2 regions of the Methylobacterium sp. P1-11 genome follow, and region 1 is predicted to be linked to the other one. Evidence: riboswitches for the same ligand, from Rfam matches in the RefSeq annotation. Region 1 holds a riboswitch; the other holds the start of a gene.

Region 1 (15,833 bases):
CTTCCGGGCGGCGGGTCAACTTCCGTTCACCACCCGTTGCGGACTCCGCGGGGAGGCCAAGCGTCGGATTTCGACCACTCGGACGTCGTCTTCAAGGGGATTTGAGTGCCTGTTCACAGCTCATAGCGGGGAAACAGCTTCAGCTCCCCGGCCATGTCCTCCACTGTGGGGGTCTCGTAGTCATCCCCCACATCGTGACTGGCGTGCCCGCAAAAGGCGGACCTGACGCGCCGCTCGATCTTCGCCCTGGCTGCTCTGCGCTTGAAGGTGTGGCGCCATGCGTGGTTCGGGCTGATGTTTCGATCGGTTACTCCAAGGCCCCTAACCCACTCCGCGAGCTTGTTCCTCTGCTTCACCCACGGGGCCTGGACGGGGTTCGTCGGGTCGTCTCGGACAACCCGCTGTCCATCAGGATCGTAGAACAGCGGCCCCTTACCGACGGAGTTCACGAACTCGATTAGGCCCTGCTCAATCAGGTGCTCGTGCAGCGGCACTGTCCGAGCTTGCCCGCCCTTCACCGTACCGGCTTCGGGGCTAATCCGCATGAGCCAGAAGCCGTCCTTGTGGCGCGTGAAGTCCTCGCCGCGAAGCTGCGTTACCTCTCCCGGCCGCGAGCCCGTGTAGGCGCAGATCCAGGGCACCCAACGGCGTGCTGCGATGTTGTGAGAAGCCATGCGGCCGACAGCCGGAGCCGTGGTCGCCTTCAGGATGGTGCGCCACTCATCGTCGTGGAACTCGCGCTCTCTCACCTTCGGTGCTGCCCTACCAACTGCGACGCTTATGCCCTGGAACGGGTTGGAGGCGATGCGCTTGTTCTCGCTCGCCCAACCAAACGCTACGCGAGCAGCACGAAGCCACACGTCGTTCACAACCCGCGCTGTGCGATCAGGGGTGACGAGAGTGCTCTTCCATCCGATGGCATCCTCGCTCGTTATGGTCGCGATGTCTCTGCCCTCGAAGTATGCGTCCAGGGCACGGAGCACGGCTCGCCAGCGGTTCACCGTGGCAGCTCCAGGTTTTCGCTCGGCGATCCATGCCTCAAACAAGGCCCAGCACGTCAGCCCTGCGGCTTTGGTGCGCACCACCGACTTGAACTCCGGGTGACGCTCCGGGCGTGCATCGGGGGCGTAGTCGCCCTCTGCACGGCGCTTGAGGGCATGTGCGGCTGCATCGAGTTCTCCCTCCACGATGTCGAGGAAGGCGTCAGTTGCCGCTTGTGTCAGCCGAATGCCCTGTTCGCGAAGGAAGGGCGCGATTTGTCCCAGCTCGGTCACAGTGGCGCGCACATGGCGACGAGCTGCGGGGCTTTCGGGCTCGTCGTCATCCTCATCAGGAGAGCCAACAGTGTGCCCGGCGAGGCGTAGACGAGCTTCCTCAAGGCGTTCGTGAAGGTGCTCCCACCGCTCGGGATCACCCGGTTCATCCTGATGCCGGCCAACAAACCAGCCGTACCACTGGCCGGCCAGTCCATGTGCTTCGCGGTGCGTTAGCCCCCTGCCCTCACCTCGTGCCGCAGCCCGCAAAGCCTCGATGCGGCTCGTGATGGTCGCGTCCCATTCCCGCAGCTCGGCCTTCGCGGCGCCTGTGGAAAGGCTTGCCGGGCGCCGAAAACGCTCCTCCTGTGACACGCCGTGCGTCTGCTTGTACGCCTCGCGCACATCTTTCGGGATGCCCTTGCGGGAGAACCAGTCCCCATTGGGGGCACGGCTCAGGGAGGTCATCGGCACAGCCATTTGTAGCGCCCTTTGTAGCGGTGGGCGCCGAAAAACATCATAGTGCCAGCATGTTGCTGGAATCGTTGCCGATTTCAAGAGTATGGTGCGGACGGCGGGACTCGAACCCGCACGGCCTTGCGGCCGCAAGATTTTAAGTCTCGTGCGTCTACCGGTTCCGCCACGTCCGCATGCGCCCTCGGTAGCGGGGGCAGCGGGTCCGATCAAGCGGGAGGCGTCCAGCCGTAGAGCCAGGCGTAGCGGTCGCGCATCCCGTCCGGGCCGAGTCGGGCCATCACCGCGTTGCGCAGGAGCGCCACCAGCCCGCCGGCATGATAGGTCCGGCCGTTGCTCCGCGCCGCCTTCTGGACCCGTCGCGCCCGGGGCGTCCGCGCATCCGAGAACGCGGCGAGCGCTGCCGGCACATCCGCGTGGTCGGCGAGGGTGCGCGTCAGAATCGCGGCATCCTCGATCGCCAGGGCTGCCCCCTGAGCGAGGAAGGGCAGCACCGGATGGCCGGCATCGCCGATCAGCGCGAGCCGGTCTCGGGCGAGCGGGCGTGCGACGGCCCGGTCGGCGAGCGACCAGACCAGCCAGGAATCCGGCAGGCTCAGGAGGTTGCGCAGAGGCCCGGCGCAGCCGCGCAGATGGCCGCGCAGCACGGCCGGATCCCCGAGGCGGCCCCAATCCTCGTCGCCCACCGCCTCGGGAACCACAGCCACGACGTTGAGGAACTGGCTGTCCCGAACCGGGTAATGCACCACGTGCCGGCCGCGGCCGAGCCACAGCCCGGTCGCGGCGCCGCGCAGATCCGGCGGCACCGCTTCCATGGGGATCAGCGCCCGCCACGCCGCGGCCTGACCGGGGCGGAGCGGCGCCGAATCGAGATGGGTGCGCAGGCGCGACCGCAGCCCATCCGCCCCGATCGCGAGGTCGAAGACGACAGGCTGGGCCCCGCTCGCGCCCTCCACCGTGAGGACGGCCTCGGAGGCCGTCTGGGCGACGGCCGTCACGGTGCGGCCCATCATCAGGCGGATCGCCGAGCGGCTCCGGAGTGCGTCGAGCAGCAGCGTCTGCAGATCGGCGCGGTGAATGACGTAGTAGGGCGCGCCGAACCGGCTCTGCGCCTGCGCCCCGAGCGCCACGCCGCCGATGCGGCGGCCGCTGTCGAGAGCCCGCACCTCCACGGAGGGCGGCTCGCTCGCCGCGCGGCGCAGGGCTGCCGAGAGCCCGAGGCCGGCCAGAACCCGGCTGGCATTGGGCGAGATCTGGATCCCGGCTCCGACCTCGCTGAAGCCGGTCCGCCGCTCGATCACCGTGACGGAATGGCCGGCATCCGACAGCGCCAAGGCCGCCGTGAGGCCGCCGATCCCGGCCCCGACGATCCCGATCCGCAGAGATGGATTGCCAGAGGGCACGGTGGTCGGCGCCTACTCCGCCGCGAGCTTGGCGTCGTCCCGCCACACGCAGGCCTGCGGCTCCGCCTCGTCGGCCTTCAGGCCGGCGCGGTAGCGATAGAGCGTCGAGCAATACTGGCAGATGATTTCGCTGTCGGCGCCCATGTCGAGGAACACGTGCGGGTGGTCGAACGGCGGCAAAGCGCCGATGCACATGAACTCCTTCACCCCCACGGTGATCACCGGCACGCCCGGCTCGTTGTGGAAGTGCGGTACCGCCTTGCCTGCCATCCGGCCCTCGCCTGCCCCGCGACGGAGTGCGCGGCGAATCTGCCTGCGTGCTCCCGGGCGTCTCGTGGCCGCTTATGCCGCCAGCCCCGCGGCCGGCGCAAGCCTCGCCCGACCGTCCGCCGACGCGGCTTGGCCTCCCGCGCCCCGCACCGTACATAGAGCGACGCCCGATAGACGCCGCCGCGAAAAAAAGTCCCGACCATGCAGCAGGAACAAGCCAGTGCGCAGGGTGCGCGCCGCGCTCCGGAACCGCCGATCCACGGTCCCGAGGGTTTCGAAGGCATGCGCCGGGCGGGGCGGCTCACGGCCGAGGCCCTCGACTTGCTGATGGAGGCGACGCAGCCCGGCGTCACCACCGAGGAACTCGATAAGCTCGCCTATACATTCGCGATGGATCACGGCGCCTATCCGGCCTCGCTGCTCTATCGCGGCTATCCGAAGTCGATCTGCACCTCGATCAACCACGTGGTCTGCCACGGCATCCCCAACGACAAGCCGCTCCGCGAGGGCGACATCGTCAACCTCGACATCTGCCTGATCCTCGACGGCTGGCACGGCGATTCGAGTCGGATGGCCTATGTCGGCGAAGTGCCGCGGAAGGCTCAGCGCCTGTGCGAGATCACCTACGAGGCACTGATGCGCGGCGTCGCGGCGGTGAAGCCTGGCGGCTCGACCAACGATATCGGCCGGGCGATCCAATCCTTCGCCGAGGGCGAGCGCTGCTCGGTGGTGCGTGATTTCTGCGGCCACGGGCTCGGGCGCACCTATCACGATGCCCCTACGATCCTGCACTACGTCGAGGCGAGCTACGACGTCCCTTTCAAGCCCGGCCAGTTCTTCACGATCGAGCCGATGATCAATCTCGGGCGGCCCGCCGTGAAGGTGCTGGGCGACGGCTGGACCGCCGTGACCCGGGACCGGTCGCTCTCCGCCCAGTTCGAGCACACCGTGGGCGTCACCGAGACCGGCGTCGAGATCTTCACGATCTCGCCGAAGGGGCTGCATCAGCCCGTCAATCCGGCGGCCTGAGCGGCCGTGACGGGGGCGCCGGACGACGGCGAGGCGGGGCTGTTCGCCGACAGCGCCGTTTCGTCCTCGGTCGAGAAGGAGACGCCGCATTATCACGGCCACCGCGACCGCCTGCGGGAGAAGTTCTCCACGGCAGGCCCCGACGCGCTGCCCGATTATGAATTGCTGGAACTGGTCCTGTTCCGGGCGATCCCGCGGCGCGACGTGAAGCCCCTCGCCAAGGCTCTGGTCGCTCGGTTCGGCAGCTTCGCCGAGGTGGTGAGCGCCGAGCCGGCACGGCTCATGGAGGTGGAGGGCGTGAGTGCGGGCGTTGCATCGGACCTCAAGGTGATCGAGGCCGCAGCCCGGCGCCTCGCCCGCGGCGCGATCCGCGAGCGGGCGCTGCTGGCCTCGTGGAGCGCGCTGCACGAGTACCTGCGTGCCACCATGGCTTTCGCCCCGCGCGAGGAATTGCGCGTTCTGTTCCTCGACAAGCGCAACCACCTCATCGCCGACGAGGTGCAGGGGCGCGGCACCGTCGATCACACGCCGGTCTATCCCCGCGAGGTCGCCCGGCGGGCGCTGGAGCTGTCGGCGACCGCGATCATCCTGGCCCACAACCACCCGTCCGGCGATCCGACCCCCTCCGCCGCCGATGTGGCGATGACCCGCGAAATCGTGACGGTGCTGGCGCCGCTGAAGATCGTCGTGCACGACCACGTGATCCTCGGCCGAAACGGCCATGCCAGCCTGAAAGGTTTGAAGCTGATCTGATCCTCCGGCTGCCTTGAGCGTTATCGCCGGTGGCTATAGCCATGAACGCGTGGCGCGCCTCTTGCCTCAAGAGCGGGAGCGCACGGGAGGAGCGAGATGGCGGTGACGGCCTTCGACGAGATGAACGGGATCGGCGCTGCCGATCCGGCTGCCGTCCGTGACGCCTACGGCCAGCTCAAGGCCTGGCTGGACGCGACGCCGCCCGAGCATTTCAACACCCGCCGCAGCCAGGCCGAGCTGCTGTTCCGCCGGATCGGCATCACCTTCGCGGTCTACGGCGACAACGAGTCGACCGAGCGGCTGATCCCATTCGACATCATCCCGCGGGTGATCACCAAGCCGGAATGGGCCTTCCTGGAACGCGGGCTGAAGCAGCGGGTCACCGCCATCAACCTGTTCCTGAAGGACATCTACGGCGCGCAGGAATGCATCAAGGCCGGCATCATCCCGGCCGACCTCGTCTACCGGAACGCCCATTACCGCATGGAGATGCGCTCCTTCCGCGTGCCGCACGACCTCTACGTCCACATCGCCGGCATCGACATCGTCCGGACCGGCGAGAACGACTTCTTCGTGCTGGAAGACAATGCCCGCATCCCGTCCGGCGTCTCATACATGCTGGAGAACCGGGAGGTGATGTTGCGCCTGTTCCCGGACCTGTTCTCCAAGCATCGGGTCGCGCCGGTGGAGAACTACCCGGACGCGCTGCTCGCCACCCTGCGCAGCCTCGCACCGGGCTCGGCGGCGCGGGACCCGACCGTCGTGCTGCTCACCCCCGGGCGCTACAATTCGGCGTTCTACGAGCACTCGTTCCTGGCCGACAAGCTCGGCGTCGAACTGGTGGAAGCGTCCGATCTCTTCACCAAGGACGACGTGGTTTACATGCGCACCACGGAGGGGCCGCGTCGGGTCGACGTGATCTACCGCCGCCTCGACGACGATTTCCTGGATCCCCTCGTCTTCCGCCCGGATTCGGTCCTCGGCGTGCCGGGCCTGATGAATGCCTACGAGCGCGGCTCCGTGACCTTGGCCAACGCGGTCGGGACCGGCATCTCGGACGACAAGGCGGTCTACAGCTACATGCCGGAGATCGTGAAGTTCTTCACCGGCGAGGAGCCGATCCTGCACAACGTGCCGACCTATCGGTGTCGCGAGAAGGATTCCTTCGCCTACGTGATGGATAACCTCTCCGAGCTGGTGGTGAAGGAGGTGAACGGCTCCGGCGGATACGGCATGCTGGTCGGCCCACATGCCAGCAAGCGCGAGATCGACGACTTCGCCAAGAAGCTCAAGCACGCACCGGACGGCTTCATCGCGCAGCCGACCCTGTCGCTCTCCACCTGCCCGACCTTCGTGGCCTCGGGTGTCGCTCCGCGCCACGTCGACCTGCGGCCGTTCGTGCTGTGCGGGGCCGACCAGATCCGCATCGTGCCGGGCGGCCTGACCCGGGTGGCGCTGAAGGAGGGCTCCCTGGTGGTCAATTCCAGCCAGGGCGGTGGCACGAAGGACACCTGGGTGCTCGACGCCTGAGGTCCACAACGTCCGGACGTTCCGAGGCGCGGACATCGTGGTCCGCACGACTTGGCTGAAGACCGATGCTCTCCAGGACTGCCGACAACCTCTTCTGGCTCTCGCGCTACGTCGAGCGGGCCGACTTCGTCGCCCGCATCCTCGACGCGGCGCACCGCTTCGCCTCGCTGCCGACGAGCTACGGCGGCGGCGGCGGCAACGAGTGGGAGTCGGCCCTCGCCTCGGCCGGCGATCCGGACGCCTTCAAGACCCATTACAGCGCGGTGAACGCCGACACGGTCTGCGACTTCCTGGCCTTCAGCCCGCACAACCCGTCCTCGATCCGCTCCTGCATCGAGGCGGCCCGCGAGAATGCCCGCTCGGTGCGCACCGCCCTCACCACCGAGATGTGGGACGCGATCAACGGCGCGTGGCTGGAGCTGCGCAACTATGCCGGCAAGGAGCTCAACCGCGACGAGTTCGGCCGTTTCCTCGACTGGGTGAAGACCGTCTCGCTGACCTTCGACGGCTCGGCCTTCCGGACGATGCTGCGCAATGACGCCTTCTGGTTCACCCGGCTCGGCACGGCGATCGAGCGGGCCGACAACACCGCCCGCATCCTCGACGTGAAGTACCAGATCCTGCTGCCGCACGACGAGACGGTGGGCGGCAGCCTTGACTACTTCCAGTGGACCACGATCCTGCGCGAAGTGTCGGCTTTCAACGCCTATCACTGGGTCTACCGGGAGAGCATCAAGCCGGTGCTGGTGGCGGACCTCCTGATGCTCAACAAGCAGATGCCGCGGTCCTTCGCGAATTGCTACGGCGTCATCGTCGAGTATCTCGACCTGATCGCCGACGCGTACGGCCGCCGGGGTCCGAGCCAGAGGCTCGCCGGCAACATGCTGGCGAAACTCGACGGCGAGGACATCAACCGGGTATTCGCCGGGGGGTTGCACGAGTTCGTGGAGGCGTTCATCGCCGAGAACAACAACGTAGGCGAAGCGATCGCCAAGCAGTATCTGGTCGGCTGAACGAGACGGACGGGACAGCGCATGCGCATCCGCGTGGTTCACGAGACCATCTACACCTACGAGCAGCCGGCCCGCGGGCTGGTGCAGATCCTGCGCCTGACGCCGCGCGATCATGACGGGCAGTACGTTCGCACGTGGCGGATCGACACCACCGTCGACGGACGCCTGACCGCCCGCGAGGACGGCTTCGGCAACGTCGTCCACTGGTTCACCCCGGACGAACCGGCCGACGCCCTCACCATCCGCGTCACCGGCGAGGTCGACACCGACGACACGAACGGCATCGTCCGCGGCACGGTCGAGCGACTGCCGGATCAGTTCTACCTGCGCGACACGGACCTGTGCGCCGCGAGCCCGGAGCTGCACGCCTTCGCCGAGCGCGTCGCCACGGAAGGTGACGGTGCTGTCCTGGACCTGCTTCACCGGCTGATGGGTGCGGTCCAGAACGCCGTCGCCTACGAGCCCGGTCCCGCCGCCAGTGCCGTCCCGGCCGGCAAGGCTTTCGCGGCCGGGCGCGGCGTCTGCCAGGATCTCGCCCACGTCTTCATCGCCGCCGCGCGCCACATCGGTATCCCGGTCCGCTACGTGGCCGGCTACCGGGCGCGTGATGACGGGCAGGCCGATGTCGAGGCGCCCCACGGCTGGGTCGAGGCCCTGGTCCCGGATCTCGGCTGGGTGGCCTTCGACCCGTGCTACGACGTCAGTCCGGCGGACAATTACATCCGTGTCGCCACGGGTCTGGACTACCTCGGCGCGGCGCCGATCCGCGGCAGCCGCACCGGGGGTGGCACCGAGACACTGGACGTGAAGCTTCGGGTCGAGCAAGGCAGGGCTTCCGCTCAATCCTGATCGCTCAGACATCGGTCCGCCGACCGCACGAGGGCCCGAAGACGATGACCTACTGCGTCGGTGTCCTGGTCGAGGAAGGGCTGGTCATGGTCGCCGATACCCGCACCAATGCGGGGCTCGACGACATCTCGACCTATCGCAAGCTCCACCATTTCAACGTGCCGGGCGAGCGGGTGATGATGCTCGCCTCCGCGGGCAATCTCTCGATCACCCAGTCGGTGCTCAGCCTGCTCCAGGAGGGCGTGCCCGGCGAGGAGGACGGCGAGCCGCCGCAGAAGCTCGTCGAGGCGCCGACCATGTTCCAGGCGGCGCAGCTCATCGGCCGGGCGATCCGTCGGGTGCGATCGATCGAGAAGGATGGGTTCGAGGCCGCCAACATCCGGTTCTCGATCTCCCTGCTGTTCGGCGGCCAGATCGGAAACGGCGAGATGCGGCTGTACCTGATCTACTCGGCCGGCAACTTCATCGAGTGCAGCACCGATGCGCCGTTCCTCCAGATCGGCGAGCATAAATACGGCAAGCCGATCCTCGACCGGGCGGTGAAGTATACGACCGAGCTGTACGATGCCCTGAAGGTCAGCCTCGTCTCGATGGATTCGACCATGCGGTCGAATCTCGGGGTCGGCCTCCCGATCGACATCGCCCTGGCGCGCCGGAACGCGCTGACGTTGGAGGTGAACCACCGGATCGAGGTCGGCGAGGGCTATTTCCACGATCTGCGCGAGCGCTGGTCGGCAGCGTTGCGGGCGGCCCACCGAGCGATACCGCGGCCGCCTTACGGGCCTTCCAGCTCCTAGAGCAGCCGCATTATCGGCCGTCCTTGCGCGCGGAACGAAGCGATCCAGGGTGGCGCGTCATCGCCGGACGTGGCGCGTCCCTGGGTTGCTTCGCTATGCTCGCAAAGACGGCATCTGTTTCTTCACGTGGCGACGGAGACGGTCAGGTGGCCGTCCGCGCCGCTGAAGTCTCCGCCGCGCTCCAGGCCTCCAAGAGCGTCCGTGTCGCGTCGGCCGGATCCGCGGCTCGCATCAGGCCGCCCATGATGGCGATACCCGCCGCCCCTGCCGCGCGGCAGGACCTAACCGCCTCCGGACCGAGACCGCCGAGCGCCACCACGGGCAGGCCGGCGCCGAGGCTGTCCGCGAGTCCCGTCAGGCCCAGCGCCGGTCCGTAGCCGGGCTTGCTCGCGGTCGCGAAGATCGGGCTGAGGGTCACGTAGTCGGCGCCGGCTTGCGCGGCAGTCGCGACCTCCTGCGGGGTGTGCGCGGAAACGCCAATCAGCGCAGCCCCGCCCAAAGCGGCCCGCGCTGCCGCGATTGCCTCCGATCCCGAGCGACCGCCGAGATGCACGCCGTCGGCACCGAGGGCGCGCGCCAGCGCGATATCGCCTCCGACAGTCAGGACGGCGTTCGCGGCCTGCACGCATTCGGCCACGCGCGCGCCAAGGCGCAGGCGGGCGTCCGCCTCAAGATCCCTGTCGCGGAACCAGATCCAGCGCCCGCCGCCGTCGAGGACCGCCTGCACGGTCTCGACGAGCGGCCGCGGATGCCCGTGCCGGTCCGTCACCGCCAGCAGCGGCGACGGCAGCGCCCTCACGAGCCGACGAGGCCGAGCTGCGGGCTCGACGGCTCAGCCCGGCCGCGGCGGGGGATCCGCCCGGCCAGATGCGCGTCGCGCCCAGCCTCCACGGCCCGGCCCATGGCGCAGGCCATGCGCACCGGGTCGTCGGCTTTCGCGACCGCGGTGTTGATCAGGCAGGCGGAGGCGCCGAGTTCCATGGCGATCACCGCATCCGAGGCGGTTCCGATCCCGGCATCGACCACCACAGGGATCTTCGCCCGGCGGCAGATCAGCTCGAGATTGGCGGGGTTGGCGACGCCCATCCCGGAGCCGATCAGCGAGCCCATGGGCATCACGGCGGCGCAGCCGAGATCCTCCAGGCGCTGGCAGATGATCGGGTCATCGTTGCAATAGGGCAGCACAACGAAGCCGTCATCCACGAGGTGGCGGCAGGCCTCCATCAGTTCGGTGACGTCCGGGTAGAGCGTCTCCCGGTCGCCGATCACCTCGACCTTGATCCAGTTGGTGTCGAGGGCTTCCCGTGCCAGCTCGGCGGTCATGATCGCGTCGCGGGCTGTCTCGCAGCCGGCGGTGTTCGGTAGGAAGCGCTTGCCCTTCAGGATCTTGACCGTGTCCGAACCGTGTCCCTGGAGCGAGACCCGGCGGATCGAGGCGGTGACGACCTCGGCGCCGCTCGCCTGGACGGCGTCGCGCATGATCGCCTGCGTCGGGTAGCCGGCCGTGCCGATGAACAGCCGGGACGACAGGCGCACCCCGGCGATGGTCAGGCTGTCATCCTCGCTCTCGGGGCGCAGCGGCGTAAGGCTCTGGTCCATGCTCAACCTCCCTGCATGGCGCGGACGATCTCGATGCGGTCGCCCTCCGCGACCGGGGTCTCGCCCCAGTCGCGGCGGCGCAGCACGCGGCCGTTCAGCGCGATGGCGACGCCCTGCGGGCTCTCGATCCCGCTCTCCTCCGCCTCGAGCCGGAACACGGTCTCCACCGTCTCGGCCGCGCAGTCCCGCGGCTCCCCGTTGATGACGAGTTTCATGCCGAGGCCCTCACGGCTTCCGGCTGGCCGAAACGTGCGCGCGTGAAGGGACGGGCGACGTCCGGCAGCGCGCCGTGCAACACCAGTTCGGCGACGGCCTGGGCGGTGACGGGGGCGAGCAGGTAGCCGTTGCGGTGGTGGCCGGTCGCGGCGACGAGACCCGGGGCGAGTTCGTCAAGGATCGGCGCGTCGTCGTCCGAAGTCGGGCGGTAGCCGCTCCATACGGACTCGACCTCCATCTCCTCGATACCGGGCAGGACCCTGCGTGCACCCTCCAGCAGGGCGTAGAGCCCGCCCGCGGTGACACCCGGCCGGAAGCCGCAATCCTCCACGGTGGCGCCCACGATGAGTTGGCCGTCGCTCTTCGGCGCCATATGAACCTGCTCGGTCCAGACCATCCGGGCAAGCGTGCCGATACGGGCGGTCGTGCGCAGGGCCAGGGACTGGCCCTTCAGCGGCCGGACTGGCAGGGCGAGCGCGTCAGGCAGCAGGCCGCTCTCCCCGCTCCAGGCGCCAGTGGCCAGGATGACGGTTTCAGCTGTCACGAGGCGATCGCCGGCGCGAATGCCGGTCACGCGGCCACCGGACCAGTCGAGGGCGGTGACGGCTGTCCGCTCGGCCATGACGACTCCCGCCGCATGGCAGGCCTCCGCGAGGGCGTCCATGACCAGACGGGGATCGACCTGATGGTCGAGCGGGCAGTGGATCCCGGCGGTGACGGAGGGGCGCAGGCCGGGCTCAAGACGCCGGACCTCGCTCCCCGGCAGCCAAGTGGCCTCGAGTTCCGACCGACGCTGAAGATCGTAGCGGAAGCGGAGGCGCTCGACCTCGTCGCGGCCGACCGCCAGCACCAGAGTGCCATCGGGACGATAGTCGATGGACCGGCCGGATTCAGCCTCCAGTGCATGGCGGTATTCAGGCCAGAGGCGGAGCGATTCCAGGGCGAGGGGCAGCAGCGGGTCCGAGCCGGGCTCGTGTTCGGCGGCCGGAGCCAGCATGCCGGTGGCCGCGAGGCTCGCGCCCGCCCCGATCGTGTCTCGCTCCAGCACGGTCACGGCGCGGCCCGCCCGGGCAAGCCGCCATGCGATCGACAGACCGATCAGGCCACCGCCGATGACGGCGACGTCGGTCCGCACCGGCAGAACGGCGGGCGCGACGACGCCCTCGGGGCTGCGGCGGCGGCCAATCGGTGAGGCAGGTCGGTCGAGGGGCACAAGCATCTCCGCGTATTGACGTCGCGGGGAGCGGGCCGTGTGCTTCTGTGAGAAGCTGTGGCCTGCCTTTCGGGCGGCCGCGGTCCAATCCCTACGCCGGTATGAGCCGGATCAGGTTCGAAGGATTTCCGCGCCGCAGGTCCTGACGGACGTGCCAGCGGTTTCTCAGCCCCTTGCCGGGGATCTCCCTGGAACGAGAGGAGATTTGGTCGTCCGGGCTGCACCGGTCAACCCCGATGCTGGCCGATGGCCTCCGCAGGCCGGACATTCGCCGGTCGCAGTCACCGCTCGGATACCAAGCCGCGCGAAATCCGATTGCCGCCGCAGAGTGAAGCCGCAGGCAGCACCGACCCTTCACAGATCCCCGGTCAAAGCAGGTGCGATCCTTCGGGCGGAGTGGGACCCGTGCGCACATTCGTGGTCGTCTGCACGATCGGCTTCCTGTCTGCCACGGCGTTCCAGAAGTTGCGGGAGCGGGCGCATCCGGAGACGGAGCCGCCCGTCCTGCCCGCGGCGTCGGTTCCGGCCGTCGACGGTGCCGTGGCGGGCGTCGCACTTCAGTCCGGCCGCAACGGCCACTTCTTCGTCAATGCCCTGATGGACGGCCGCACCCTGCCGATGATGGTCGATACCGGCGCGAGTTCCTGCGCGTTCTCGGAGGAGGATGCCGAGCGGATCGGGATCCGGCTCGCGCCCGGCGACTTCACACGCGTGTGGAACACCGCGAACGGGACCGTGCAGGTCGCACCGATCCGGATCGCCGTGATGCAGGTCGGATCGATCACCGTGCGGGATGTCGAGGCCGTGGTAATCCCGCGGGGACGCCTGGCAACAAGCCTGCTCGGCATGTCGTTCCTGAAGCGCCTGCGCGATTTCAGCGTCAGCGGCGGGACGATGACGCTGCGGGGCTGAAAGCGCTCCGGGCCTGTTCCGACCTGCGATCCGACACCTCCCTGCCGAGCCGGCTTGAACCCGTTGGGCCGACCCGATCCGCTCTCCGGCCGCGGCCAACGCGCCGGTCCCACCGCCGGTGCCGAAGGCTTCGAGATGCTGTCGATGATCGGCTATCGAACAAAGCGCGTCGCCGTTCGATTTATATAAGTTTCGATCGTATATATCTCATAGGCAGCAAATTTCGAATAGGTCTATATAATTTCCCCGGCGTGCGCACTCTGCGCCTATCCCCGATTTTTGATCGTGCTGGAAATAAACGCACCGTTTTGCGAGTGCTGGCTGTTTGCGGTAAGCGAGGCATGAGACGTCATCCTGTATCGTCAACATGCGTAAAGGCGAATTTGATTATGAATAAGTATGGTCAAAAGATCTGCTTGGCGATGATAGTCAAGAACGAGGCGCACATTATTCGGAGGTGTCTGGACTCTGTTCGGCCAGTTATCGATCATTGGATTGTCGTCGATACGGGATCAACGGATGGGACGCAGGATCTCGTCCGTGCGGTGATGTCAGATCTGCCCGGTAAACTGGTGGAGCGGCCATGGGTCGACTTCGCATTCAATCGGACCGAGGTGTTGCGACTCGCGCGGCCGCACGCCCACTATTCGCTCATCATCGACGCCGATGATGAGCTCATCATTCCGTACCAGTTCGCTATGCCGCGCCTCCGCCACGCGGCCTATGCCTTTACGATAATCGATACGGAGAATAATTATACGCGTAGACAGCTGATCGACAATTCCAGGACGTGGGAATACGTTGGTGTGATCCACGAATTCCTGCACTGCACCGGGCAGGCCGATCAGTCGGTCATGGCGCTGTCGATCCGTCGCGGCCATGACGGGGCACATCGACGCGACAAAGAAACGGCATCGCGTGACATCGCGCTCCTTGAAAAGGCGCTTTTGTCGGAGAAGCATCCATTCCTACGTGCCAGATACACATTCTACTTAGCAGATTACTATCATAGTAATGAAAGAGAGCGCGAGGCGCTCGATCTTTATCTGAAGCGGGCTGACCTCGGGCATGGGGACGAAGAGATATACAAGAGTCTGATCAGTGCAGCCAGCATACGCGAAACGTTGGGTGCGCCACCGGCTCGTGTCCTGGAGCTTTACGATCGGGCGATACGGATCCTCCCCGAACGGGCTGAAGCACGGCACAGAGCGAGCCGCTATTGCAGGCACAAAAAGGACTTTCATAACGGATTTCACTATGCCGAGGCTGGTCTCTCGCTTCAGCTGCCTGCTGAAGGGATCGATCTCGAGCCTTGGGTGTATGTCTTCGGGTTACGGCAGGAATTCTCGATCCATGCCTACTATACAAACCAGCATCGAGCCTGTCTGTTCACATGCCTGGAGATACTCGCCCAGTCCGGGGTGCCCGACGAGGTCCGAACACAGACCAGTGACCTCGCCAAGGGAGCGCTCGGCAAGATGATCGAACCCGTCTGGGGTTGTCAGCAAGCCGCCTACAGCGCGGAGTTCGTCCTCGATTGGCTGCGCAGAGATTGTGCGCGTCATGCGGCCCCCTCGGCGCAGTGCCAGGTGGCTCCGACGAGATGACCCTGCATCCTTGCATCCAGCGGAGGGCCCAATGATCAGGCCACGGCAACCCTGCCTCAGTTCGACTTGCGCGGGCGCAGGAACTTCGGCCGGAACACCGCCATGGGTTCGTCGAAACCGTTGAGCCGGTGCTCGCCCAGCGGGATCGGATCCCCCCAGAGGAAATCCACGAACGGCTTCGACATCAGCAATGGCTCGCCCAGGGTGCGGTTGAGCTGCGCGATACGGCTCGCGAGGTTCACGTCGCGGCCGATCACCGTGAAGTCGAGCCGGGAACCGGAACCGACATTACCGTAGGCAGCCTCGCCATGGTGGAGGGCAATGCCGGCGGCGACCGGCACGGGGAACTGGTGGAGGGCGTTCGCCTCGTCGAGGGCCGCCAGGGCGAGCTGAGCCGCGGTCAGGGCACCTTTGGCGGCACCGCCGAGATCGTCGCCCGATTCGCGGAAGATCGCCAGCAGGCCGTCGCCGAGATATTTCAGGACCTCACCGCCCTCCCGTTCGATCGGCGGCACAAGGCAGTCGAAGAACACGTTGAGGAGGCCCACGGCCTCCTCCGGGGTCATGTCGGCAGAGGTGCGGGTGTAGTCGCGCATGTCGGCGAACAGGATCGCCGATCGGATCCGGGTCACCTGTCCGCGGCGGATGTCCCCGGCCAGGATCGCCCGATGGGGCTCGTCGCCGACATAGAGCCGCAGCACGTGGTCGAGCTGTTTGTTGAGGACGCGCATCTCCATCACGGCGGCCAACGCCGGCATGACGAAGCGCAGGATCGCGATGTCGTCGTCCCGGAAGCCCGCGGGGGCCCGGGTGGCGAAGGTGATGCCGTTCTGGGTGCCGTTCGTGAAGAACAGGGGCGCCACCACGTAATGGGTGTAGCCGCCGGCCTTCAGGTCCGGAACGATCGCGTAGGCG
Region 2 (15,833 bases), on a different contig from region 1:
GCAGGTCGCCGACGTCCCGACGGGGGTCCTCCTCTCAGGCGGCCTCGACAGTTCGCTCTTGGTGGCCCTGCTCGCGCGCAGCGGGCAGACCGGCCTGAAGACCTTTTCGGTGGGCTTCGACGCGGTGAACGGCGTTGAGGGCGACGAGTTCAAGTACTCGGACATCATCGCGGAGACCTTCGCGACCGACCATACGAAGCTCGCAGTTGACGGCTCGCGCACCCTCGAGGCGCTTCCCGAGGCCATCGCGGCGATGTCCGAGCCACAGATGAGTCACGACGCGGTGGCGTTCCTCCTGCTCTCCCAGGAGGTCGCCAAGCACGTGACGGTGATCCAGAGCGGTCAGGGTGCTGACGAGGTGTTCGCCGGCTATCACTGGTACCCGAAGCTGATGGGCTCGACCGATCCGGTCGCCGATTACGCCAAGGCCTATTTCGACCGCGACCATGCCGAGATGCGCGAGGCGCTCGCGCCCGATCTGCTGAATGGCGATTACAGCACCGACTACATCGCCACGTTCTTTGAGCGATCGACGAGCGCCAGCGCCATCGACAAGACGCTGCAACTCGACCAGCAAATCATGATGGTCGATGACCCGGTGAAGCGCGTCGACAACATGACGATGGCTTGCGGGCTGGAGGCGCGGATACCCTTCCTGGACCACGACCTCGTCGAGCTGGCGGCCCGCATCCCGGCGGAGCTGAAGGTCCGCGACGGCGGCAAATACATCCTGAAGGAGGCCGCGCGCGCGGTGGTTCCGGCAGAGGTGATCGACCGCAAGAAGGGATATTTCCCGGTCCCCGCCCTGAAGCACATCCGAGGGCCGTTCCTCGACTATGTTCGCGCTATCCTCGACCGGCCCGAGGCGCGCGACCGCGGCATCTTCAACCGCGCCTATGTCGATCATCTGCTCGCCGACCCGGATGGTACGCTGACGCCCAAGGGCAACTCGAAGCTCTGGCAGGTGGCCCTTCTGGAGAGCTGGCTTCAGACGCACGGCGTCTGAAACCCGCTGCGGCACGGCTTTCGCGACCAATCGTGATCGACGCAGCCCTCAAGGTGCCGCGCTTTGTCCACGATCGTCCCGGATCAGCCGGTCGACACTCACCCGGAGAAGCCTGTCGATGTGCCGTTGGATCGCCTATGCGGGCCGCACCATCCCGCTGGAGCACTACGTCACCGAGCCGTCCCACAGCCTCGTCGCGCAGAGCATCCAGGCGCTCGAATCGACCGCGGCCACCAACGGCGACGGATTCGGCCTCGGCTGGTACGGCGATCACCCGGAGCCGGGTCGATACCGGGAGGTTCAGCCCGCGTGGTCGGACGACAACTTGCGCTACCTGTGCCGGCACCTGCACTCGCACCTGTTCTTCGCGCATGTGCGCGCCGCGACGGGCACATCGATCACACGTCCGAACTGCCATCCCTTCGCCTGCGGCCCGTGGCTCTTCATGCATAACGGCTATATCGGCGACTGGAGTCGCCTGCGGCGGCCGGTCGAGACCCTGATCCCCGACGAGCTTTACCCGTCGCGTGCCGGGACAACCGATTCGGAGGCGATCTTCTTGGGGCTGCTCGGCTGCGGGCTGATGGGTCCGGGCCCGCGACGCGACCCAGTCGATGCGACGGCGCGGGCGCTCGTGGCGCTCACGGATTTGGCCGGGACGCATCCGTTCCGCTTCACGGCGGCCCTCGCGAACGGCCGCGACCTCTACGCGTTTCGATACGCCGCCAACGACATGGCCAACTCGCTCTACTACCGCACCTCGGAGGGCGGCGTGGTCGTCGCCTCGGAGCCGCTCGACCGGGACCACGCAACCTGGACGCCCGTCGCCGAGAACAGCGTCGTCATCGCGCGGCGAGATGCGCCGGTCGAGGTCCTGTCCCTGGCGCAGTTCGGCCTGGGCGCCGTCCCGATCGACGAGCCAGTCCGCCGGCTGCGCGCCTGAGCGAGGGCGTTCAGGCGACGCGGGAGAGGCTACCGGCCTGCGATCCGTGCGTGCCACGCGCAGAATCGTAGGCGCGATTGCGCAGAGCGGTCTCGCTCGGGAGCTGATCGATGACGTTGCCGGACGCCGGATCGACCACCTGGAAGACGATCGAACTGGTGTCCGGATCCTGTATGTAGCGTGCCTTGCCGCCGTTCGTACCGATGTCGAGCTTCACCGCCGGTTCCAGCGGCGCGGTGCTCGTCTGGGGCTCGGGCGCCTCCTGCGTCACGGCGGCGGCGGCCGTGGCTCCCAGCGCATCGAGGCCCTGAGGCCCCGGCGTCGTGGCTGTCATCTGGCGGATCTCCATGGCCGGTCTCCTACGATCCTGTGATCGGAGGATTCAGCCGGTCATCTGCCTAATCATCGGTTAAGGGCTGCGCCTCGTCCACTGGATGCTGGCCGACGGTCGGAGATGCGATGAACATCCCGTTACCGCCGTGACACAAATCCGTGCTGCTTTCTCGGCGAGGGGCGAGTCGTCGCGCATCTGACCCGCCCACCCGGTGATGGTGCCGAGATCAAGCCCGCGCCGCACGGAGCTTCGCATGCGGAGGATCTATCTGGTGTTCGCCATGGCGACGTCGGCGCTCGCCGCGCAGGATCCCGGAGGTGATCCGGCCATGCGCGCGCTTTTCATCCGCGCGCACCTTTGCGAGCTCGCGGAGCGGATCGACACCATCCACCGGCGCGGGCCGGTCGGCGTATCACGCGACCGCTTCATCGTCGTCGGGTTGCGCGAGCAGCCGCAGCGCTACGTCCAGTGCATCTTCCAGGATCGCGATACCCGGATGCTCTGCGAGGCCGCGTCGGGCGCCTACGGGCCGCCGGATGGGAGCCGCCTGCGGCTGGATGCGTCTGCTCGGGACGCCTTGAAGGCACTCGGATTCGTTCAGGAGAGTCCGCGGGAGAACTTCGCCCGGATCGTGGAGCTTGGGAACCCGCCGGTGAGCGGCATCGCGGCGGACCTGATGCTCGCGACCTTGCACGACGCCTATGGCGCCCGCCCGGGCGCCGCTCTCGATATCGAGGCTCCGTACGGCGGATCCCCGGGGAGCGGGTGCGGCACGCCCGCATCCTGAACGGATCGGGCGTGCCGCCGTCTCACTCGGCGGCGTCCACGTAGAGCTTCCCGCCCTCGGCCAGGAATTCCTGCGACTTCGCCCGCATGCCGGCCTCGGCCTCGGCCTTGGACATCGCGGGCGACGCGCCCACGACCTCGCCGGCCTCCTCCATCGCCAGCACCTCGGCGCGGAGATCCTGCGTGATCTTCATCGAGCAGAATTTCGGACCGCACATCGAGCAGAAATGCGCGACCTTGTGGGCATCCTTCGGCAGCGTCTCGTCGTGGTAGCGGCGGGCCGTATCGGGATCGAGGCCGAGGTTGAACTGGTCCTCCCAGCGGAAGTCGAACCGGGCGCGGCTCAGTGCGTCGTCGCGCAGCTGCGCGGCGGGATGGCCCTTGGCGAGGTCGGCGGCGTGGGCGGCGATCTTGTAAGTGATCACGCCGGTCTTCACGTCGTCCCGGTCGGGCAGGCCGAGATGCTCCTTCGGGGTGACGTAGCAGAGCATCGCGGTGCCGAACCAGCCGATCATGGCGGCGCCGATGCCCGAGGTGATGTGGTCGTAGCCGGGGGCGATGTCGGTCGTCAGCGGGCCGAGGGTGTAGAACGGCGCCTCGCCGCACTCCTTCAGCTGCTTCTCCATGTTGACCTTGATCTTGTGCATCGGCACGTGGCCGGGGCCCTCGATCATCACCTGGCAACCCTTGTCCCAGGCGACCTTGGTCAGTTCGCCCAGCGTCTCCAGCTCGCCGAACTGCGCGGCGTCGTTGGCATCGGCGATCGAGCCCGGCCGCAGGCCGTCGCCCAGCGAGAACGACACGTCGTAGGCCCGCATGATGTCGCAGATCTCGTCGAACCGCTCGTAGAGGAACGATTCCCGGTGCCCGGCGAGGCACCAGCGCGCCATGATCGAGCCGCCGCGCGAGACGATGCCGGTGACGCGCCGGGCGGTCAGCGGCACGTGGGCCAGGCGCACGCCGGCATGGATGGTGAAGTAGTCGATGCCCTGCTCGGCCTGCTCGATCAGCGTGTCCTTGAAGACCTCCCAGTCGAGCTTGAGCGGGTCGCCGCCGACCTTCTCCAGCGCCTGGTAGATCGGCACCGTGCCGATCGGGACCGGGCTGTTGCGGATGATCCACGAGCGGATATTGTGGATGTTGCGGCCCGTGGACAGGTCCATGACCGTGTCGGCGCCCCAGCGGATCGACCAGACGAGCTTCTCGACCTCATCCGCAGCCGAGGACGTCACCGCCGAGTTGCCGATATTGGCGTTGATCTTGACCAGGAAGTTCCGGCCGATCGCCATGGGCTCCAGCTCGGTGTGGTTGATGTTGGCTGGGATGATCGCCCGGCCGCGGGCGATCTCGTCGCGCACGAATTCGGGGGTGATAAAGGGCGGGACCGAGGCGCCGAAGCTCTGGCCGTCGGCGAGCGCGGCCTCGGCGCCCGCGAGCATCGTCTCGCGGCAGACATTCTCGCGATGGGCGACGTAGATCATCTCCTCGGTGATGATCCCCGCGCGGGCGAACTCGTACTGGGTCACCCTCTGGCCCGGGGCCGCCTTGCGGATGGTCCGCTCGGCGGGGCAGGGGGCCACGAGCTTGTCGCCCGCGAAGCCGTTATCCTCCGGCTTCACCGCCCGCGGCGCAACGGCCGCGTAGCCGCGCGCGGCGATCCAGGGCTCGCGCACGCCGGGGAGGCCGGCATTGAGGTCGATGCGGGCCTCGGTCTCGGTATAGGGGCCCGACGGGTCGTAGACCCGCACCGGTTCCTCCTTCGGATCGGAGAGCACGATCTCGCGATAGGGGACGCGGATGTCCGGCCGGCCGGCCGGGCTCGCATAAGCCTTACGCGATCCGGTGACCGGACCCGTGGTCACGGTCTCGGGGCTGCCTTTCACGTCCTTGGGGAGAACGGGTGCGTTCATCGTGGGCCTCTCCTCGTGCTGGAGCGGTCCGGTCCACGCGATGGCCGAGATGAGATGAGGCCGCGCGAGAGGCGACCGCAGGTTCCCGTCCCTCCGCCGGTATGAGCCGGATCAGGTTCAAGGGTCAGGGCAGCGCGCCCAATCTCAGCCCCCTGCAGGGCCCCCCTCGGAACGGTTCCAGACTCGGGCCCGCGGACGGCTTTGTCAATGCTGACAGGCCGCCCTAGAAAACACTTCCCGAAAACCGTCCGTCCGAACGCATTCGTACGCCCGCATCCCATGCGTCTCCTCGCCGGCCTCCCGCTCGCCGCGTTCCTGCTCTGCGGGTTGGCCTGCGCCGCGCTCGTCCTCGGACAGCGCCGCTTCCTCTATCCCGGAGCCTTCGACCCACCGCCCCCAAGGCCGGTGCCGCCCGGGATTGCGACCATCACGGTCGCGACCCAGGATGGCGAGGCCCTTCACGGCCTCTGGCGCGCGCCGCGGCCGGCCTGCGGCGTCATCGTCAGCTTTCATGACAACGGATCACGCCCGGAACCGCACGCGGCGCGCTTCGCCGCGGAGCCGTGGCGGGCGCGCGGCTGGGGTCTGCTGACTTTGGCGTATCGCGGCTATCCCGGCTCGACCGGCAGCCCCAGTGAGGACGGGCTGATCCGCGACGGGCTCGCAGCCGTCGAGGCCGCGCGGGCGCGGGCGCCCGGCGCGCCGATCTTGCTCCACGGCCACTCGCTGGGCGCTGCCGTAGCGGTCGCTGTCGCCGAACGTGTGCCGGCGATCGGCCTCTACCTGGAGGCGCCTTTCGACTCGATGACCCACACCGTGCGGCTGCATGTCCCGCTAGCCCCGATCTGGCTCCTGCGCGACACGTACCGCTCGGATCTGCGCATCCGAGGCAGGATCGAACCGCTTCTGATCGTACAGGGCCGCGACGACACGGTGGTGCCGGTCAAGCTGGCGCGGAGCCTCGCCGAGGCGGCCGGGCCGCGGACGCGGATCGACGTGACTCCGGGCGATCACGTGTCCATCCTGGGGGCCCTGGACCGCGAGGCCGAGGCGCTGTTCGGCCAGCGGATCGGTCAGGCCTGCCCGCAGCCGGTCGATCAGCACGAGTAGGAGAGGAGGCTCGCGTGGTCGGACGGCGCTCGCAGCGCAGGAGCGCCGAGGATCAGGACGCGCCGGGCGTCCAGGGGCGCCCGGACCCGGTCTGCCCTCTCTGCGAGCGCCCGATCCCGCGCCGCGCCCGCTCCAGCCTCCATCACCTGACGCCGAAGCTGAAAGGCGGGACCCATCGCGGCACCGTCCGGCTGCACCAGATCTGCCACTCGGCGATCCACGCTCGCTACAGCGAGGCCGAGATCGCCAAGCGCCTCGCGGATGTCGAGGCCCTGCGCGCCGATCCGGAGATCGCCCGCTTCCTTCTCTGGGTCCGCGGCAAGCCCGACGATTTCCACGCCGCCACGCGCATGACACGCGCGCGGCAATCGGCGCGGCGCAAGATCTGACCGGCCGGCGTTTACCGCCCGTTCGTCACATCCGCAGGTGGCGGCCGCCGCGTTCCTTGCCGTCAACCCGAACCGGTCCAGGATCGCTCCGATCGCGAGGGTGGCACGATGGCCGGGGTCGGAAATAGGGAGGATCGGCTCGCCTGGGTCGATATCGCCAAGGGGATCTGCATCCTCCTGGTCGTCATGATGCATTCGGTCACCGGCACCGGTGAGGCCATGGGCGGCGAGGGTTTCCTCCACCCGGTCGTCGCCTTTGCGAAGCCTTTCCGGATCCCGGACTTCTTCCTGCTGTCAGGCCTGTTCATGGGGCGGGTGATCGGCCGCGACTGGCGCCTGTTCTCCGACCGCCGGGTCGTCCACTTCGCGTATTTCTACCTGCTCTGGCTGGTGATCCAGTCAGCCGCCAAATACGGCAGGATCGTCGGCGATGCTGGTCCCGCGGCTTTTGTGGAGCACCTCGCTTATGCCCTGGTCGAGCCCTATTCCAGCCTGTGGTTCATCTACCTGCTGGCGGTGTTCTCGGTCGTCACCAAGGTCCTGCACCGGCTGCCCGGCGGCGTGCTGCTCGCCGGTGCCGCCCTCCTGCAGATCGCCGACATCCGCAGCGACTCGACCCTGATCGAGGAGTTCTGCGCCCGTTACGTCTTCTTTCTCGCGGGTTACCTGTTCGCCGACCGCATCTTCGCGCTCGCCGACACGGCGCGCCGCCGCGTCCCTCTCGCCCTGTGCGGCCTTGCCGCCTGGGTGGGCCTGGAGGGCTGGCTCGCGCTGACCCCGTCAGGCTTGCCACATTACCCGACGCTCGCGAGCGTGCCGCTGGTGAGCCTCGCCCTCGGCGCCGCCGGTGCCCTCGCGATCGTGGTGGTGGCCACGCTGATCGGCCGCGCTGGCGGGCCCATCGCCGAGGCTGTCCGAACCTGCGGCCAGCGCTCGATCGTGATCTACCTCGCCTTTTCACTGCCCATGGCGGCGGCCCGGGAGATCGTGGTGCGCACCGGCACGATCCCCGATATCGGGCTCGCGAGCCTCACGGTCATGACGCTGGCGGTGCTGCTGCCTTTGGCGGTGGAGCGGCTGGTTCGCGGCACGGCACTCGATCTGCTGTTCGTGCGGCCCCGCCTGTTCCGGCTCGTGGCGTCGGGGCCGCGGACGCGCCCGTCCCTTCAGCCGACCTGAGGCGGTCGGCGTCAGCCCTCGAAGGCGATGCCGATCCGACGGCTGCGTCGCCACGCCACCGTGGCTCGGCGCGGTTCGGCGTCCGCGCTGACGCGCAGCGGAAACCGATCCGGCACGGCCTGATCGTCCTCGACCTCGATCTGCGCGCCGACCTCAGTCGCGTCCCAGACCAGGCAGCTGACTTCGCCGCCATCGAGCAACACCGCGCCGAAGGTGAAGGCGTTCTTCCGGAAAGCGCCGCGGCGATTCTCCGTCATCGACTCCTCCATCCGGTCACGCGACCCCGCAGAGACGGCCTCCGCGGCCCCGGACGATGCCGGATGGCGGTTAACAGGGCCAATACGATCCTGTGTCTGCCCTGGCTGGCCGAGATCAATAATCGTCCGGATCGCCCCGATAGCGGCGTGGGCCGGGCCCATAATCTTCGTCATACGGGCGGCGCGCGGGCGGGCGGTCGTAGTCGCGGCCATACCGGTCGGAGTCGCGCCCGCCGTCGTAACCGTCGTTCCGATAGCCGCTTCCGCTGCCATAACCGCCGCCGCCATAGCCGCCTACGCCGCCTGCGGTGACGCGGGGCGCGTACCAGCAACTCTTCGCCTGACCGGGGGCCGGATCGCCGAAGGTCTGGCTGTTGCAGGGCACGACGCCGCCCTGTGGGAACGGCCGGCCGTTGGTCCGGCCGGGTACGCCGTAATAGACGTTGGTCGGGTAAGGCATCCGGCAGACGCCGCCGTCCTGCGCGCAGCCGACGAGATTCACCGTGTCGAGTTGATAGGCCTGTGCCGGAGCAGGTGTCAGAGCCCCGCCGCCCAGCGCGATGGCCCCGAAGGCCAGAGCGATCCGAATCTGCACGTCCCCGATTCCCCCATGGTTTGCGGTCCGCGTGCCGAATAATCCGGTCGGCGGCTTCCGACCACCGGCCGCGCTCGCTATGGCGTCGCGGACGGATCCGCGCGGGCCGGTCCGCTGCCGACGCGATCATGAGCGGGCGGAATGACCCGCTCGCGGGGGGAAAATAGCGCCTCAGGAGGCCTTGATGAGGGATGCGTCCGCGCAGGAGCTTCTGCTGCTCAGCGCGCTGCAGGAGTGCCGGATTCAGCTCGACGCCGCGCGAAAGGACGAGGCGGACCGCGCCACCGTCCGGGCGGATCTGGAGGCCGCCCTCGGCCGCGAGGCGGCTCTGTCGGCGGCCCTCGTGGAGGAGCGCGAGCGGACGGAGGCGGTCCGCCTCGTACTTCAGGCGCTGGTGATGAGCATCGGCCGGTTCGGCCTGCGCCGGCGCCTGTTCCTGTCGCGCATCGCCCGGCTGGGGCGCGAGACGCCGGATTCCGGTCCGCAATCGGCCCGGCATCCCGTTCTGCTCGCGGAAGCCCGACGGGTGCTGGGCGCGGAGCCCACTACGCCGACGGCGGAGCGGTGAGGCACATTGGCGCCTGCGACCTGGAACGGGAGCCGAACGCTTCGATAACGGCCCCTTAAACCGCCGCATTTAGCGTGCGGAAACCGTCCTGCTGCGCGTCTGAGACGCGTGTCGCGGCGGAACATTTGAAGACGGGATGCATGGCCAAGGGGCGGGGCAGGATTGAGCCGAATTTCGACGTGCCCGAGGGGCGCGTCCGGGATCGCGGCGAACTCGATCTGCGCCTGTCCCGGGAGGACCGGCCCGGAGCAGGAGACGGCGTGGCGAAGCGATCAGGCGGAGCAGCGCGGCAGCCCGGCAAGGCGCCGGCCCGGACGACAGGACGGGCGAAAGCCACGGGCCGCGGTCGCCGCCGGCGCTCCTGGCTCGGTCGCATCGTCTACGGGACCGTGGTCCTCGGACTCTGGGGGGTCATCGGGCTTGCCGGGCTAATCGCCTACCATGCGTCGCAATTGCCGCCGATCGACCAGCTCGCGGTGCCGAAGCGGCCGCCCAACATCGCCATCCTGGCGAGTGACGGCTCGCTGCTCGCCAATCGCGGCGAGACGGGCGGCCGCGTCGTGTCGATCAAGGAACTGCCGCCCTACCTGCCGCGCGCCTTCGTGGCGATCGAGGATCGCCGCTTCTACCAGCATTTCGGCGTCGATCCGGTCGGCATCCTGAGGGCCATCGGCCAGAACCTGACGCGGCGCGGCGTTGCACAGGGCGGCTCGACCCTGACGCAGCAGCTCGCCAAGAACCTGTTCCTGACTCCGGAGCGCTCCGCCTCGCGCAAGATCCAGGAGGCGATCCTCGCGCTCTGGCTAGAGCACAAGTACACCAAGGACGAGATCCTCGAACTCTACCTGAACCGCGTCTATTTCGGCGCCGGCGCCTACGGGGTCGAGGCGGCCGCGCAGCGCTATTTCGGCAAGCCCGCCAAGGAGGTGAGCCTCGCCCAGGCCGCGATGCTCGGCGGCCTCGTGCAGGCGCCGTCGCGGCTCGCGCCGAACCGCAACCTCCCGGCCGCCCAGGCGCGCGCCGCCCAGGTGCTTGCCGCCATGCAGGAACTGGGCTTCGCTGCGCCGCAGGACGTCAAGGTGGCGCTCGCGCAGCCGGCAAAGCCGGCCAATGCCCGTGGCGGCGGCTCCGCCAACTATGTCGCCGACCTCGTGATGGACGTGCTCGACGATTACGTCGGCAAGTTCGAAACCGACATCACGGTCCAGACCACCGTCGACCCAAGCCTGCAGGCCGCCGCCGAGAAGGCGCTCACCGACGAACTCAACGCCAAGGGCGCGCGCTTCAATGTCAGCCAGGGCGCGCTGGTCTCGATGCGGCCCGACGGCGCGATCCGCGCGCTGATCGGCGGCCGCGACTACGCCCAGAGTCAGTTCAACCGCGCCACGACGGCGAAGCGCCAGCCCGGCTCCTCGTTCAAGCCCTTCGTCTACCTCGCCGCCGTGGAGCACGGCGCCACGCCCGACACGGTCCGGGAGGACGCACCGATCCGGATCGGCAACTGGGCGCCGGAGAACTACTCACACCGGTACGAGGGGGCCGTCACCCTGCGGACGGCGCTCGCCCAGTCGCTCAACACAGTCGCGGTGCGGCTCGGTCAGGAGGTCGGCCCGAAGACCGTGGTGCAGACCGCGCAGCGGCTCGGCATCACCTCGCCGCTGCAGGCCAACGGTTCCATCGCCCTCGGCACGTCCGAGGTCACGCTCCTGGAGATGGTCGGCGCCTACGGAGCCTTCGCCAATGGCGGCAACGGTGTGATCCCCTACGTGGTCACCGCCGTGAAGAATCAGGACGGAAAGGTTCTCTACAAGCGGTCCGACAACGGTCTCGGACGGGTCATCGACGCCAATGCCGACGGCATGATGAACGCGATGATGCATGAGACCTTCGTCAGCGGCACCGGCAAGAAGGCCGACATCCCGGGCTGGGACCTGGCCGGCAAGAGCGGCACCACCCAGGATTACCGCGACGCATGGTTCATGGGCTACTCGGGCAGCCTCGTGACCGGGGTCTGGCTCGGTAACGACGACGGCGAACTCACCAAGAAGGTCACCGGCGGCAATCTGCCTGCGGAGATCTGGAAGACCTACATGACCCAGGCGCTGAAGGGGCAGACCCCTGTTCCGCTTCCCGGCCTGAACCGCTGGCGTCGGCAGCCGGAGACGACAGCCTCCGTCGCGAGCGCCGCCCCGGCCGCCCCGGGCGGGCTGCTCGGGCAGATCCTGGGCGAACCGGACGCGCCCGCACCGCGTCAGGCCGCGCCCTCGCGGCGTGGCCAGAAGGACGATCGCAACTTCATCGAAAAGTTGTTTGGGATCGGCGACTGACGCTTCATGAGCGTCGGAGGTTGCGCGTCAGCACGTGTCCCGGGCCGGATGCCGGCCGCACCGCGCCGACGCGCGCCTGCTCGCCGTACCGCCGAGTTCGGACCGGGTCCGGCTTTTTCGGGTCGGCACTCACATTTGTCTTGCCTGTATTAGTATCGGCAGCAATTGTGTGTATCTTAGCGCTGCGAATAACGCCTTTTTCAATCTTCGCGGCCATAAAATCGGACTGACAGGAAGTCCGCCGGCCGCACTGGCGCGGCCGGTGGCGATCCGATCGAGCCCATGGTCCTGCGCGCGACTGCCACAGCGATCCGAGCCCACCTCGCCGATCGCGCTTCGCGCCTGATTGCGGCGGGCGGCACATGCCTGGTGCTCTGCCTGACTCTGCTCGGCGTCTATCTCTGTCTCGACCTGCGCGACGTGGCCTGGCACAACGCGCGCCGCAATGCCGCGAACCTGCTGGCGGTGATCGAGGAGGGCGTCGGCCACAGCCTGCGGGTCTACGACCTCTCCCTGCAGAGCTCCGCGCGCCTCGCGCGCCGTCCGGACATCGCCGCCCTCGATCCGGAACTCCGGCGCTTGGCCCTGTTCGACACCGCGGTCGCGGGCTCCGGTCTCGGCCCGATCGTCATCACGGATGCGGCCGGCGATGTCCGGATGACAAGCGATGCCGACGGGCGGAACCGGCTCAACATGAGCACGCTGCCGAATTTCCAGATCCACCGCGCCGACCCCGATGCCGGCCTGATCCTCTCCGGGCCGACCCGTTCCCGTCTGACCGGAGAGCCGATCATCCGCATGACCCGGCGGATCCAGACTCCCGACGGCACCTTCGCGGGGATCGTGTCCGGATCGATCATGCTCGAGCATTTCCAGGCGCTGTTCGACCGTCTGCACTTCGAAGACGGGATCGCTCTGAACGTCTTTCATCGGGACGGGACGCTGCTGATCCGCGCGCCGGCACGGCCGGACGCGCTCGGGCAGAGCATCGGCGCCAGCGCGGGCTACAAGACCTATCGGTCGCAAACCCGCGGCGAGTTCCAGGGGCGGTCGTTCCTGGATGGTGTGGAGCGGGTCTACAGCTTCGCCGATCTTGAGGATCTGCCGCTGATCGTAACCGTGGCCACGGACGTCGACAGCATCCGCGCCGTCTGGATCTACAAGGCGGCGATCGTCGGCGTCCTGATCCTGTTCCTGTGCATCCTCTCCCTGGGGCTGACGGTCCTGCTTCACCGGGAGGTCGGGCAACACATGGCCGCGGAGGCAACCACGCGCGAAGCGAACGCTGCGCTCGCGGTGCTGGCCCGGACCGACGGCCTGACCGGGTTGCCGAACCGGCGCAGCTACGATGAGCACTTCGCCGTGGAATGGGCGCGCGCCGCGCAGTTCCGGACCCCCCTGGCCCTGATGATCGTCGACGCCGACCACTTCAAGCAGTTCAACGACCGCTTCGGCCATCAGCGCGGCGACGAGGTGCTCAAGGCGGTGGCCGATTGCCTGCACCGGACGCTCGGTGTCGGCGGACTCAGTTTCCGGATCGGAGGTGAGGAGTTCGTTGCGCTGCTGCCGGGTCTCGACGTGACCGCAGCCAGCGTCGCGGCGGAGCGCATCCGCCGCGCGGTGGTGAACCTCCGGATCCCCCATGCCCCGGAGGTGGGAGGCACCGCCACGGTGACCATCGGCGTCGCCTGCGCCCATCCCGGCGGCGGCGATCCGCCCGAAGCGCTGTTCACCGCGGCGGACGCGGCGCTGTACGCGGCCAAGACGGCCGGACGCAATCGGGTACGGGCCGCCGCACCGCCCGATCCGGTCACCCTGGCGCTGCGGGCCTGAGCCGGCGCAGGTCTCACAGCATCGGCAGGATCCGAGGCCTCGGTCCCCGCGGGAAATGCGCATCGATCAGGGCGACCTCGGCCGCGCCGAGATGCAGGTCCGCCGCGCCTGCGTTCTCGATGGCCCGGCTCGGGCGGCCGGTCTTCGGGATCGTGAAGGTGCCGGGCAGTCGGGTCAGGAAGGCGAGGGCCACAGCGTAGGGCGTCGTCCCATGGTTGTGCGCGATGCCGGCCAGCACGCGGCCGCCGGCGCTGGCCGGGTCTGGGAAGTCGCCGCTGCCGAAGGGCGAGTAGCCGACCATCGCGACGGCGTGCTTCTCGCACCAGGGCAGCACGGCGTGTTCGATCGCCCGCTCGTTCAGGTGGTAGAGCACCTGATTGCAGGCGATCCGGTCGGGCCCGGCGATGGCGCGGGCCCGGTCGAGATCCTCGACGTCGAAATTGCTGACGCCCCAGGACAGGATCTTGCCCGCCCGGCGTAGGTCCTCGAAGCCCGCGATCGTCTCCTCGAGCGGATGCTGTCCCGGCCAGTGCAGCAGGTAGCTGTCCAGCCGGTCCGTCCGCAGCCGACGGAGCGAGGCCTCGCAGGCCCGCGCGACGCCGCGGCGTGTCGCGTTGGCCGGCACCACTTTCGAGACGAGGAACACCTCCTCGCGGCAATCCGCGATGGCGGCGGCCACGATCGCTTCCGCGTCGCCATACATTTCCGCGGTGTCGATATGGGTCATTCCGGCGTCGATCCCGGCCCGCAACGCACGGATCGCGTCCGACCGGTCCGAACTGTCGATGTGCCACGTGCCCTGGCCGATGACCGGCACCGAGACACGGGTCGCGCCGAAGCTCCTGGCGTACATGGCAGCGCTCCCTCTTCGCTGTCACAGGGGTTGCCGGCGGCGATCCGGTTGGGCTCCGGGCCGCAGGCATGTCACGGCTCTGCCGTTGAACAACCCGGCACGCCTTACTCGCGCCATCTTGGGGCGTTGAGCAATGGCTGGCAGCCTTCCGCGACGCTAAACTTTAGGCCTGAGCCCGAAGTCCGGCGGCGCGGGCCTGCCACGCCGGCGCCTCTCCGCAACAGCGCCGCCGCGCCCGGCCACGCGACACCCGGTCCGTCATGTGGCCATGCTGGAGATGCGTCGATGCTGCCGGCCCATCGGATATTCTGGGGTCTGATCCTGCTGGCGGCGGCCGGGGCGGGGCTGCTCTACAACATCATCTTTGCGGCCGGTGCCTCTCCCATCGCCGGCTTCACCTACGGCCTCTGCATGGGCGCCACGGTGCTGGCCTTCGACCGCGGCTTGATCCTGGCCGGGCTGCAGGCACGGATACGCCGGCTGCCGGCCTGGCTCTACGTCCTGGCCGCGGAACTCGCCTATGTGCTGATGATCATGGCGGGCAACGCCCTCGGCGGCCTCGTCGTGTGGACCTTCGCCCTGACACCGGACGACCTCACCTCGGCGACCCGCATGACCGCGCGGGTCCTGGCCTACGCCCTGGCCGTGTCGGGCCTCCTCGTCTTCGTGATCCGGATGCGCGACCTGATCGGCGGCGAGGTGTTCGTGAACTTCATGATCGGCCGCTACCACAAGCCGGTGGAGGAGGAACGGATCTTCCTGTTCCTCGACGTCGTCGGCTCCACCGCCTTCGCGGAGACCCACGGCGACCTGCGCGCGCAGGAATATCTCGGCGCCGTCTTCGCGACTCTGGCCGAACCGGTGCGGCGCAACGGCGGCTCCGTGGATGACTATGTTGGCGACCTCGCCATGGTGACGTGGCCAATGGCCCGCGGTCTCAAGGATGCGCGCTGCGTGACCTGCGTGTTCGAGGTGCTCGACCGGATCGACGCGGATGCCGCGGCCTGGACCACCCGGTTCGGGACGGTGCCGCGGCTGCGGGCGGCGCTGCACGGCGGTTCGGTGGTCACGGCCGAAGTCGGGGTCGACCGCCACAAGATCGCGTATTTCGGCGACGCCGTGAACGTGACGTCGCGGATCGAAGCCCTGTGCCGCCCGCTCGGCGTCGGCATCCTGATCTCGCAGGATCTCCTCGGTCGCTTGCCGCGCCTTCCCACCGGCATCCGGGCGCGATCCCTCGGTGCCCATGCCCTCCGCGGCCGCGGTGCGCCGCTTTCCGTGGCGACGCTGGAACGCGGGCCCGCCGAGAGCGCCGCCGTGGCGGATCTGGCGCCGCGCCGCGCTGCGCTGGCCCGTTGATGGCGCAGGTCAGCGCGGCCCGCGCAAACACCCTCATCGCCGTGAAGATGGCGCTCCGCTTCGGCCTGCCGCTGATCGGGGTCGCGGTTTTCGGCCGCGCCATCGTGCTGTCGGTGGGCGGCGACATCGAGCGCTGGCAGTTCGGCCTGGGCGTGCTCCTGATCCTGGCGGGCTTCACCTCGAAACTCGTTCCCCGCCCGTGAGCACCACCATGAGCGCCGCGCCTTCAGGGCCGCCGATCTATCTCGATGCCGATGCCTGCCCGGTCAAGGACGAGACTTATCGGGTGGCCGTTCGTTACGGCCTCACCGTTCACGTCGTCGCCAACAGCGTGCTGAACCTTCCGCGCGAGCCCTGGATCGAGCGCGTGGTGGTCGGATCGGA

What was found. Region 1 has a riboswitch for thiamine pyrophosphate ahead of thiO (glycine oxidase ThiO). Riboswitches for the same ligand answer to the same signal wherever they lie in the genome.
Positions count from the first base shown of each region.
Region 2: it holds a riboswitch for thiamine pyrophosphate, as region 1 does, so the genes downstream of both, thiC (phosphomethylpyrimidine synthase ThiC) here and thiO (glycine oxidase ThiO) in region 1, are expected to answer to the same signal.

Region 1 is NZ_NPKS01000006.1:48,323-64,155, reverse strand. It holds gene CIW48_RS08090 (hypothetical protein) at 114-1,721, opposite strand; tRNA gene CIW48_RS08085 (tRNA-Leu) at 1,817-1,903, opposite strand; gene CIW48_RS08080 (FAD-dependent monooxygenase) at 1,937-3,130, opposite strand; gene CIW48_RS08075 (zinc-finger domain-containing protein) at 3,143-3,400, opposite strand; gene map (type I methionyl aminopeptidase) at 3,602-4,429, shown strand; gene radC (DNA repair protein RadC) at 4,436-5,182, shown strand; gene CIW48_RS08060 (circularly permuted type 2 ATP-grasp protein) at 5,279-6,712, shown strand; gene CIW48_RS08055 (alpha-E domain-containing protein) at 6,778-7,725, shown strand; gene CIW48_RS08050 (transglutaminase family protein) at 7,747-8,574, shown strand; gene CIW48_RS08045 (peptidase) at 8,619-9,371, shown strand; gene CIW48_RS08040 (thiamine phosphate synthase) at 9,514-10,170, opposite strand; gene CIW48_RS08035 (thiazole synthase) at 10,167-10,970, opposite strand; gene thiS (sulfur carrier protein ThiS) at 10,973-11,185, opposite strand; gene thiO (glycine oxidase ThiO) at 11,182-12,405, opposite strand; TPP riboswitch at 12,470-12,598, opposite strand; gene CIW48_RS08020 (TIGR02281 family clan AA aspartic protease) at 12,805-13,311, shown strand; gene CIW48_RS08015 (glycosyltransferase) at 13,734-14,918, shown strand; gene CIW48_RS08010 (adenylate/guanylate cyclase domain-containing protein) at 14,975-15,833, opposite strand, start outside.
Region 2 is NZ_NPKS01000016.1:135,687-151,519, reverse strand. It holds gene CIW48_RS17795 (N-acetylglutaminylglutamine amidotransferase) at 1-1,006, shown strand, start outside; gene CIW48_RS17790 (class II glutamine amidotransferase) at 1,125-1,949, shown strand; gene CIW48_RS17785 (flagellar protein FlaG) at 1,960-2,298, opposite strand; gene CIW48_RS17780 (hypothetical protein) at 2,537-3,070, shown strand; gene thiC (phosphomethylpyrimidine synthase ThiC) at 3,093-4,979, opposite strand; TPP riboswitch at 5,051-5,156, opposite strand; gene CIW48_RS17770 (alpha/beta hydrolase) at 5,259-6,089, shown strand; gene CIW48_RS17765 (HNH endonuclease) at 6,104-6,478, shown strand; gene CIW48_RS17760 (acyltransferase family protein) at 6,587-7,657, shown strand; gene CIW48_RS17755 (pilus assembly protein PilZ) at 7,669-7,914, opposite strand; gene CIW48_RS17750 (hypothetical protein) at 8,030-8,509, opposite strand; gene CIW48_RS17745 (ATP-dependent helicase) at 8,694-9,077, shown strand; gene CIW48_RS17740 (transglycosylase domain-containing protein) at 9,218-11,404, shown strand; gene CIW48_RS17735 (sensor domain-containing diguanylate cyclase) at 11,687-13,237, shown strand; gene CIW48_RS17730 (aldo/keto reductase) at 13,251-14,090, opposite strand; gene CIW48_RS17725 (adenylate/guanylate cyclase domain-containing protein) at 14,376-15,449, shown strand; gene CIW48_RS17720 (hypothetical protein) at 15,449-15,652, shown strand; gene CIW48_RS17715 (YaiI/YqxD family protein) at 15,661-15,833, shown strand, end outside.